DNA from 3 places in the Brevibacillus sp. NSP2.1 genome. Region 2 is predicted to be linked to each of the others. Evidence: a T-box and tRNA genes for the amino acid it is inferred to sense, from the RefSeq annotation. Region 2 holds a T-box; the other regions hold tRNA genes.
What was found. A T-box is a leader RNA that pairs with one kind of tRNA and senses whether it is charged. The one in region 2 lies ahead of argS (arginine--tRNA ligase), so its partner is inferred to be a tRNA-Arg.
Positions count from the first base shown of each region.

Region 1: it has a tRNA-Arg gene. The T-box ahead of argS (arginine--tRNA ligase) is inferred to sense a tRNA for this amino acid. The anticodon was not compared.
Region 3: it has a tRNA-Arg gene. The T-box ahead of argS (arginine--tRNA ligase) is inferred to sense a tRNA for this amino acid. The anticodon was not compared.

Region 1 is NZ_CP048274.1:5,490,598-5,493,849, forward strand. It holds gene sigW (RNA polymerase sigma factor SigW) at 1-220, opposite strand, end outside; gene M655_RS26955 (aspartyl-phosphate phosphatase Spo0E family protein) at 399-548, shown strand; gene rocF (arginase) at 642-1,538, opposite strand; tRNA gene M655_RS26965 (tRNA-Gly) at 1,734-1,807, opposite strand; tRNA gene M655_RS26970 (tRNA-Pro) at 1,856-1,932, opposite strand; tRNA gene M655_RS26975 (tRNA-Arg) at 1,981-2,054, opposite strand; tRNA gene M655_RS26980 (tRNA-Lys) at 2,077-2,152, opposite strand; tRNA gene M655_RS26985 (tRNA-Gln) at 2,158-2,232, opposite strand; tRNA gene M655_RS26990 (tRNA-Tyr) at 2,248-2,332, opposite strand; tRNA gene M655_RS26995 (tRNA-Val) at 2,353-2,428, opposite strand; tRNA gene M655_RS27000 (tRNA-Glu) at 2,513-2,586, opposite strand; tRNA gene M655_RS27005 (tRNA-Thr) at 2,604-2,679, opposite strand; tRNA gene M655_RS27010 (tRNA-Asn) at 2,687-2,762, opposite strand; rRNA gene M655_RS27015 (23S ribosomal RNA) at 2,817-3,252, opposite strand, start outside.
Region 2 is NZ_CP048274.1:3,476,027-3,479,278, reverse strand. It holds gene argS (arginine--tRNA ligase) at 1-1,345, opposite strand, end outside; T-box leader at 1,422-1,682, opposite strand; gene M655_RS16855 (hypothetical protein) at 1,726-2,220, opposite strand; gene M655_RS16850 (hypothetical protein) at 2,434-2,712, shown strand; gene M655_RS16845 (YjcZ family sporulation protein) at 2,709-2,816, opposite strand; SAM riboswitch class I at 3,027-3,128, shown strand; gene metH (methionine synthase) at 3,245-3,252, shown strand, end outside.
Region 3 is NZ_CP048274.1:1,746,614-1,749,865, forward strand. It holds tRNA gene M655_RS08535 (tRNA-Asn) at 487-562, shown strand; tRNA gene M655_RS08540 (tRNA-Thr) at 570-645, shown strand; tRNA gene M655_RS08545 (tRNA-Glu) at 663-736, shown strand; tRNA gene M655_RS08550 (tRNA-Val) at 821-896, shown strand; tRNA gene M655_RS08555 (tRNA-Met) at 970-1,046, shown strand; tRNA gene M655_RS08560 (tRNA-Asp) at 1,111-1,187, shown strand; tRNA gene M655_RS08565 (tRNA-Thr) at 1,287-1,362, shown strand; tRNA gene M655_RS08570 (tRNA-Tyr) at 1,369-1,453, shown strand; tRNA gene M655_RS08575 (tRNA-Lys) at 1,461-1,536, shown strand; tRNA gene M655_RS08580 (tRNA-Leu) at 1,558-1,644, shown strand; tRNA gene M655_RS08585 (tRNA-Gly) at 1,714-1,789, shown strand; tRNA gene M655_RS08590 (tRNA-Arg) at 1,944-2,017, shown strand; tRNA gene M655_RS08595 (tRNA-Pro) at 2,029-2,105, shown strand; tRNA gene M655_RS08600 (tRNA-Leu) at 2,135-2,222, shown strand; tRNA gene M655_RS08605 (tRNA-Gly) at 2,235-2,308, shown strand; gene M655_RS08610 (sensor histidine kinase) at 2,836-3,252, opposite strand, start outside.

The DNA.
Region 1 (3,252 bases), 2.0 Mb from region 2:
AGATCCACGTGGAGAACTTGTAGCTGTCATCGTACGAATGCAGATTGGCATACACGCGCAAAAAAGTCTCCTGCGCGATGTCCTCCGCATCCTGACGGTTTCCCACCATGCGATAAGCAAGTTGGAATATCTTGTCTTTATAAATTTCGATCAACTCCGCAAATGCTTCACGGTCTCCACGCTTCGCTCGCTGAGTCAACCGTTTCTCTACAAAATCCATGCGATCCTCCCCACAATACCGTAATCCTATATACGGATGATACTGCAAATGGTTTCGTTCTAAATGCGTGTTTGTGCAGGTAATTTGTTGGGAAATAGAGGAATAAGGTAACTGCCTACCTCTATATATTATTGATGATAACTCTTTCATCCCTCAGTTGGAAAGGAGAGTGGGACGTATGTCGAAGCAGGACGTTCTCCTCCAGATCGAGCAGCTACGCAAAGAGCTCAACGATCAGTATAAGAAGCAGGCAACCATCACTCCTGAATTAGTCGCCCTAAGCGTGCAACTTGACCATCTATTAAACGAACTACATCTCCATCCTTAGAATGTACTTCTTTCTCCCACCAATGTAAAGATGCGTAAAAAGCAAAAAGAGAGGCGATTTTTGCCTCTCTTTTTGTTCTCAGACAACGATTGGTTACAGCAGTTTATCGCCGAATACAGAGCTCATCAACGCGACTGCGACGCGCGCTGTCATGTTTTCACGGTCGAGGATCGGATTTACTTCCACAAATTCTGCGGAACAGAGAATGTCAGCGTCAGCCAGCATCTCCAGGGAGACATGCCCCTCCCGGTAAGAAATACCGCCGATAACCGGGGTTCCTACTCCTGGCGCGTCATGCGGGTCCAGTCCGTCCAAATCCAGGCTCAAGTGTACGCCATCGGTGTTTTTGGACACGTGGGCAATCGCTTCTTCCATCACGCGAGCCATTCCCAGCTTGTCGATCTCGTGCATGGTGAACACTTTCATGCCAATGCGCTTGATTAAATCGCGCTCGCCTTGATCGAGGTCGCGCGCCCCGATAATCACCACGTTTTCAGGCTGCAGCTTTGGCGCAAATCCGCCGATGTTCGTCAAACGCTTATGTCCATAGCCAAGGCTCGCCGCCAGCGGCATCCCGTGGATGTTTCCCGATGGAGAAGTCTCTCCTGTGTTCAAGTCTCCGTGCGCATCGAACCAGATGACCCCGAGATTTTTCACGTGCTTGGCGACACCTGCAATCGTTCCCAAAGCAATGCTGTGATCGCCCCCCAGCACGAGCGGGAAACGGCCTGCCGTCATGATATCGCTTACAACATCAGCAAGCTTTTCATTCGCTTCTACAACCTCATCCAAGTACTTATGGTTTTCTGTTTCCGTAAACCGATGAGGTCGTGTTACAAAAATATCTCCACGGTCCTCGATATGAAAGCCCATTTTCTCCAAACGAGCTACAACACCTGCGTAACGGATTGCACTTGGTCCCATATCTACTCCACGACGGTCTGCACCCAGATCCATCGGTACACCGACAATACTCATGTTCTTGTTCATGTAGACGCCCCCATTCCTTCGATCGTTGTTGCTCCACCCCTATATTGTAGCCTCCGATCGCGAAATGACTCAACTCGACAGGATTTTGCATAAATAACCCGTCTGGCCTAACGTCGTTCAAAATGGAATGGGAGCAGTCTTTACCTATGAAAAAAACGAGCAACCGAATCGGCTACTCGTTTTAGGCAATACGTATGGAGCGGGTGATGGGAATCGAACCCACGCGACCAGCTTGGAAGGCTGGAGTTCTACCATTGAACTACACCCGCGCAATTTTAGTTAGAAAACAAAAACCCGGCAACAAGTGCGGGGAAAAATGGTCGGGAAGACAGGATTCGAACCTGCGACCCCTTGGTCCCAAGCCAAGTACTCTACCAAGCTGAGCTACTTCCCGATTTTTCTGTTTTTACAGCGCTTCTCCTCACTTTTGGAAGTAAGGAAGCGTGCCCTGAGAGATTCGAACTCCCGACCTTTTGATTCGTAGTCAAACGCTCTATCCGGCTGAGCTAAGGGCACATATTTTATAAAAGGTAAAAACTGGTGAGCCATGAAGGACTCGAACCTTCGACCCTCTGATTAAAAGTCAGATGCTCTACCAACTGAGCTAATGGCTCGCAAATGGCTGGGGTACTAGGATTTGAACCTAGGAATGACGGAGTCAAAGTCCGTTGCCTTACCGCTTGGCTATACCCCAAAAATGCGAAAAAAATGGTGGGGAGAGACGGATTCGAACCGCCGAACCCGGAGGGAGCAGATTTACAGTCTGCCGTGTTTAGCCACTTCACTATCTCCCCATTTTTAGTTCAACAACAAGTGGTGGAGGCTGACGGGATCGAACCGCCGACCCTCTGCTTGTAAGGCAGATGCTCTCCCAGCTGAGCTAAGCCTCCAAAGTACCCCACAAAGAGAAGAGATTGCGTTGTAGCAACACCGAGTACTTTGCGGGGACCCCAACAACTGGTTGGATGTATAAGTGACCCGTAGGGGATTCGAACCCCTGTATGACAGCGTGAAAGGCTGCTGTGTTAAACCGCTTCACCAACGGGCCATGTTCATAATCATTTCTGGTGCTCCCGACAGGAATCGAACCTGCGACCTCTTCCTTACCATGGAAACGCTCTACCGACTGAGCTACAGGAGCAAATGGATGGCTCCTCGGGACGGACTCGAACCGCCGACCGATCGGTTAACAGCCGATTGCTCTACCAACTGAGCTACCGAGGAACGTTGAAGGATTTGTTCCTTCAAAACTGAATACGCATGTTTGCTAAGAGATGTGTGGATAAGTCCTCGACCGATTAGTATTCGTCAGCTCCACGCGTTGCCGCGCTTCCACACCGAACCTATCAACCTCATCGTCTATGAGGGGTCTTACCAGCTTAACGCTGTGGGAAATCTCATCTTAAGGGGGGCTTCACGCTTAGATGCTTTCAGCGCTTATCCCTTCCATACATAGCTACCCAGCCGTGCTTCTGGCGAAACAACTGGTGCACCAGCGGTATGTCCACCCCGGTCCTCTCGTACTAAGGGCAGCTCCTTTCAAATTTCCTACGCCCGCGACAGATAGGGACCGAACTGTCTCACGACGTTCTGAACCCAGCTCGCGTACCGCTTTAATGGGCGAACAGCCCAACCCTTGGGACCTACTTCAGCCCCAGGATGCGATGAGCCGACATCGAGGTGCCAAACCTCCCCGTCGATGTGGACTCTTGGG
Region 2 (3,252 bases):
CGCCCTCGAAGGTGAGCATTTCTTCCCAGGAGAAGTTGATGTCGTTCAGGCGGTAGTTTTTCAGGTCGTGGAAAATGACAGCGCCGACCCCAACCTGGCGGGCAACTTCTTCCTTGTTCGCGAGCGTCGGGTTTTTCTCCTCGATCACTTTTTGCACGTCGGCAATCGCTTGTGCCAATACTTCCTCCAGCAAAACGACTTTTCCTTTGCGGGTGGACATTTTCTTGCCGTCCTTGAGCATCATGCCGAACGGGATGTGGTGCATGTCGGCGGACCAGGCGTAGCCCATTTTTTCCAGTACCTTGTACAGTTGCTGGAAGTGGAGACGCTGCTCGTTTCCGACGACGTAGAGCGCTTTGGCGAAGTCGTACGTCTCGTGGCGGTACAGGGCGGCAGCCAGATCGCGCGTCGCGTACAGCGTCGCACCGTCCGATTTTTTAATCAGGCACGGCGGCATGTTGTACTCGTCGAGGTTGACGACCAAGGCGCCGTCCGATTCGGTCAGCAGTCCTTTTTCTTCCAGCAAGGTGACGACGCGATCCATCTTGTCGTTGTAGAAAGCTTCGCCGTGCGTGGAGTCGAAGGAGACGTTCATCAACTCGTAAATTTTCATGAACTCCTTGAGCGATTCGTCGCGGAACCATTTCCACAGATGCTGTGCTTCTGCGTCGCCGTCCTCCAGCTTTTTGAACCATTCGCGGCCCTGGTCTTCCAGAGTCGGGTCTTTTTCCGCTTCTTCGTGGAAGCGCACGTACAGGCTGAGCAGCTCCTTGATTGGCTCGGCTTTTACTTTTTCCTCGTCTCCCCACAGACGGTAGGCGACGATCAGTTTGCCGAACTGCGTGCCCCAGTCGCCCAAATGGTTGATGCGCACAGGCTGGTAACCGCGTTTTTCCATGATGTTCGCAATCGCGTTTCCGATCACGGTAGAGCGCAGATGGCCCATGGAAAACGGCTTGGCGATGTTCGGCGAGGACAGGTCGATTGGCACTTTGCGGCCCTGGCCTACCTGGCTGCTGCCGTAGGCGCTGCCTTGCTCAAGGATCGTTCCGATCACTTGCGCCGCCACATTTTCCTGATCGAGAAACAGGTTGACGTAAGGGCCGACCGCTTGGGCAGAGCGCAGTGGCGCTCCTTCGATTTTTTCGGCAAGCTCTGTGGCGATCATCGGTGGCGCTTTGCGGAGCGCTTTTGCGAGCTGGAAGCAAGGGAAGGCGATATCTCCCATCGCAGGGTTTGGCGGCGTTTCCAGCATGCCGTAAACTGTTTCTGTTGGGAAGGTGTCCACACCGAGAGAGGTGAGGGCAGCGGCGATTTTTTCCGCGACTTGGTGCTTGTAGCTCATTGTGATTCTCCTTTCAAAATGGGAAAAAGCTTAAGGGACGCAAAAGAAAACAAAAAAACCTCCGCGTCTCCTGGATAAAAGAGACGAGAGGTTGTGCTCCCGCGGTGCCACTCTTGTTGTTTTCGCCTGCATGCGTGCATCAGGCAAAAACCGCTTTGTGCTGCTGTAACGGGCAGACCCGGCAAAACCCTACGCGATCCGGGCGCGATTTGCTTCGCCGGATGTTCAGGCCGCATCTCCGAGGGGCGCTTCCTCGCGTGGTTCGGCATCGGGCTTCCACCATCCCCGACTCGCTACAGCCTCATTCCAGGAGTACTTTCCTCATCAACGATTCGCTTGTTTCTCTAGCATTATAGCCGTTTTTGGTGCCAGGATGCAACTTACTCTTCGGCTTTTTTCAAAATCTTGTCGAGCTCGGCGAAATATTGCTTCGTCAGCTTTTCTTTTTCTTCCGCGCTCATAGTTTCCGCGTTCATCCACTGCTGCTTGTAAAGCTCCAGTTGCTCCACCATCGCCAGCTCGGCCGCCGCCTCCTCGTCCAGATCGTAGTTTTCGGATGGATCAAACGGAATGAGCCGATTGTCGTTGCCGCTGCGCAGGTAGGGGGAGCGCCAGTTTTCCGGGAAGCGGTACGGCTGCTCGCCGAACATCAGTCCCAGGACGTCATCGGAGTCAATCGGCAGGAAGTGATCGTAGTTGTCCCTGCGGCCCCCTTCCGACAGGTTGATATGGGACAAAAAGTAGCGCAAATAATGTTCTCCTGTTTCGGTATGCTTTACGATGGAGTAGCTTTCAAATTCGGAGCTTTCCAGTTCTTTTATCGTTTCTATACAGGACAGAAATTCGTCCTTTTCACGCGCGAGCAGAGCGTCCATTGTCGATCGTTCCTTTCATCGGTTTGGGTAGCCTCATGATAGCAAAAGCGTTTCGCTCTGACAATGAAGGCAGAGCGGTCAAGTGCCATCCTGTTGAAAAAAGTTAACTAACGATGCTTCTCACAAAAAGCCCGTAGCTGGATCAATGGCGGCGAGAAGGCAACGGTCGCGCCTGCGGCAGCAGAAAAAGTCGCGCAAGCCTTTTGGAAAACGATGGTGGGGGAAGAAGCCGACGTTTACGAGCGCCAGGCGACAGAGGTTTATGCGGATGAGCATTGGCGCAACGGAACGTGGATGAACGTCAGCGACCAGCGGATGGAAAACGGCAAGCCTGTCCCGTATGACGTCCTGACCGTCCAGGTGGACAAGCGTGAGCGCGTCGCCTTTTACGGCAGGCGGTCTGGCTGCGATCGCACTGTCCATGACATGAAAAAAGAGGCTATCCCTTCAAGCCAAGGCAAGGGGGATAGCCTCTTCCTGTCATTTACTTAGCAGTCGTCGTTCGAACACCCGACAATGACCAGCAGGATAAACAGTACGAGCACCAATGCGAAGCTGTCTCCAAAGATGCCGTGTCCGCAGTAAGATGTACTCACGTTTGTTCCCCCTCCTTTCCGTTATGCTACAGTCTATACACGAACGCACAGATTGGCGTGGGCGAATGCCCGGTATGCGCAAAAATGGGCGCAGAAGAGCGGGAAGAGTGTAAAGAATAGACAAATTCTCAATTGACGAAGACTTTTCGCGGTGTTAAGATACTTTCAAACATCAAACCTGAAAGCAAAAAATGAATAGCATAGTAACAACTCTTATCAAGAGAGGCAGAGGGACTGGCCTGATGAAGCCTCGGCAACCGGTTAAAATCCGGTGCCAATTCCAGCAAAGCTACGTGCTTTGAAAGATGAGAGGATGGTTCAGGCGCAAGTGTATCCGCGGACAAATCCTCTTCTTTCAAAGAAGAGGATTTTTTGATGCAAAAAACGGCTGAGAATAAACCGACGCAAGGGAGAAAAGGAGCACGTCAATGAAACC
Region 3 (3,252 bases), 1.7 Mb from region 2:
AGAGTCCACATCGACGGGGAGGTTTGGCACCTCGATGTCGGCTCATCGTATCCTGGGGCTGAAGTAGGTCCCAAGGGTTGGGCTGTTCGCCCATTAAAGTGGTACGCGAGCTGGGTTCAGAACGTCGTGAGACAGTTCGGTCCCTATCTGTCGCGGGCGCAGGAAGTTTGAGGAGAGCTGTCCTTAGTACGAGAGGACCGGGATGGACGCACCTCTGGTGCACCAGTTGTCACGCCAGTGGCATAGCTGGGTAGCTATGTGCGGACGGGATAAGCGCTGAAAGCATCTAAGCGTGAAGCCCCCCTTAAGATGAGATTTCCCACAGTGTTAAGCTGGTAAGACCCCTCATAGACGATGAGGTTGATAGGTTCGGTGTGGAAGCGCGGCAACGCGTGGAGCTGACGAATACTAATCGGTCGAGGACTTATCCACACATTTCTTAGCAAACATGCGTATTCAGTTTTGAAGGAATAAGTCCTTCCATATTCCTCGGTAGCTCAGTTGGTAGAGCAATCGGCTGTTAACCGATCGGTCGGCGGTTCGAGTCCGTCCCGAGGAGCCATCCATTTGCTCCTGTAGCTCAGTCGGTAGAGCGTTTCCATGGTAAGGAAGAGGTCGCAGGTTCGATTCCTGTCGGGAGCACCAGAAATGATTATGAACATGGCCCGTTGGTGAAGCGGTTTAACACAGCAGCCTTTCACGCTGTCATACAGGGGTTCGAATCCCCTACGGGTCACTTATACACCCAACTAGTTGTTGGGGTCCCCGCAAAGTACTCGGTGTTGCTAAAACGCAATCTCTTCACTTTGTGGGGTACTTTGGAGGCTTAGCTCAGCTGGGAGAGCATCTGCCTTACAAGCAGAGGGTCGGCGGTTCGATCCCGTCAGCCTCCACCACTAATCACATATGGATGGTCAGCAAAACGCACCTCATTCTGTGGCAACGCTGACAATGGATCGTCCAAATCGTCGCGGGATGGAGCAGCTCGGTAGCTCGTCGGGCTCATAACCCGAAGGTCGCAGGTTCAAATCCTGCTCCCGCAACCAAATTTTCTCTAGTCCTACCTCCTGGTCATGTAGAAATGAAGTGTCCAGCAGGTACAACATATATGGAGCTGTGGTGAAGTTGGAGTTCACGCCGGTCTGTCACACCGGAGGTCGCGGGTTCGAGTCCCGTCAGCTCCGCCATCTTTTACAAGGTGGCCTCCTTCATGAAAATGTAAAATGTTTTAGTGGAAATAAAAAACATTGATTTTTCATGAAAGATATGCCATAATTTAATAGTATGCCGGTATAGCTCAATTGGTAGAGCACCTGACTTGTAATCAGGGGGTTGTGGGTTCAAGTCCTATTGCCGGCACCACTTACTGGGGAGATAGCGAAGTGGCTAAACGCGGCAGACTGTAAATCTGTTCCCTCAGGGTTCGGCGGTTCGAATCCGTCTCTCCCCACCAGTATTTCGAGCCATTAGCTCAGTTGGTAGAGCATCTGACTTTTAATCAGAGGGTCGAAGGTTCGAGTCCTTCATGGCTCACCAGTATTTTTGACAAGTAGATATGCGGTCGTGGCGGAATTGGCAGACGCGCTAGATTCAGGTTCTAGTGGTGGCAACACCGTGGAGGTTCAAGTCCTCTCGACCGCACCATTCAATCAAAAAACGAAGCCTTGTAGTGTATTTCAAGCATTGTACGGGGATTTCACAGCTTATCAAAATGCGGACGTAGCTCAATTGGTAGAGCGTCGCCTTGCCAAGGCGAAGGTCGCGGGTTCGAGACCCGTCGTCCGCTCCATAAATGTTCTCGGGTCTCTCACCCGTTCCGGGTTTACCCCTCACAGAACAACAAGGAAGCACGTCACAGGCTCTTCTGATCTGGCTTGGCAGGTAGCGTATCGACGCAGCAGCGCCAGGAAGAAGCGAGACTTGTCGTACATTCCGTTTACCATGTGCCCTTAGCTCAGCCGGATAGAGCGTTTGACTACGAATCAAAAGGTCGGGAGTTCGAATCTCTCAGGGCACGCTTTTTACAGTCGGGAAGTAGCTCAGCTTGGTAGAGTACTTGGCTTGGGACCAAGGGGTCGCAGGTTCGAATCCTGTCTTCCCGACCATGATTTGCCCAAAGATTCGTAACGAAATTGCCGGGGTGGCGGAATGGGCAGACGCAACAGACTTAAAATCTGTCGGGAGTTTCTCCCGTACCGGTTCAAGTCCGGTCCTCGGCACCATATAAGTCAGATGCGGGTGTAGTTCAATGGTAGAACTCCAGCCTTCCAAGCTGGTCGCGTGGGTTCGATTCCCATCACCCGCTCCATACACAAAAAGCAGGGAACCAATCGGCTCTCTGCTTTTTTGCAATAAAAAAGATGATTCAGCTCGAAACAGCGCTTGCGGCCAAGCTTGGGCAGAACCGTTTGGCCGAGGCAAAAGCGACGCAAGAACAAAAGCAAGGAGGACGCACACACAGAAAAAGACCTGTGAGACGAGGCGGCGATATCGCTTCAGCCTTGCCACAGGTCCTTTTGCACGCGGGCGCGAAAGCGAGTGTGCAAGCGTGTGCGTATAGGCCCAGCCCCAAGCTCGCTAATTCGCCCAAGCCCAATAGGAAACGCCCGCAAACGGGGCTTAAGAGCACGAACGTTTTCATCATCTATAGAGGGACAGACTGCTGCATAAAACAGATGTCGAAAGCTGTCTGACGTTTTCAGTGGTAGAAACATATGTTTTCGTGTACAGTAAGGCTAAGGTCGCTTACCGAACGAATAGGTAACGGATCTCTTGCATTGCCTCCTGAATCTCAGGAGGCTTTTTTGCGCGGAGAAGCGGAGAAAATGAATGCTTTCACGTAGATACCGCTGCCTGGACGGCTGCTTCTTCTGGCGATAAAATCGGCAGCGACACGACGAAACGGGTACGATTTTCGTTGGAATCACAATGGATGGTGCCATTATGTTTCTCGATAATGTTTTTGCAGATAGACAGACCGATGCCTGTCCCATTTTGCTTGGTCGTAAAGAACGGTTGGAACAAAATCTCGACAATGTCGGGAGGAATCATTTCTCCGTTGTTTTCCACGCTCAAATAGAGCCAGCCATCCGAAGCGGTGGCAATGACGTGGATGTACTTGTCTGTTCGATTTTGCACAGCGTCGATCGCATTGTTCAACAGATTGACGACGACCTGCTTTAAGCCTTCCTCATAACAAGCCAGGGCGCAGGAGTGGACTTGTTTTTCAAAGCGTATGTTTTCTCCTACCAG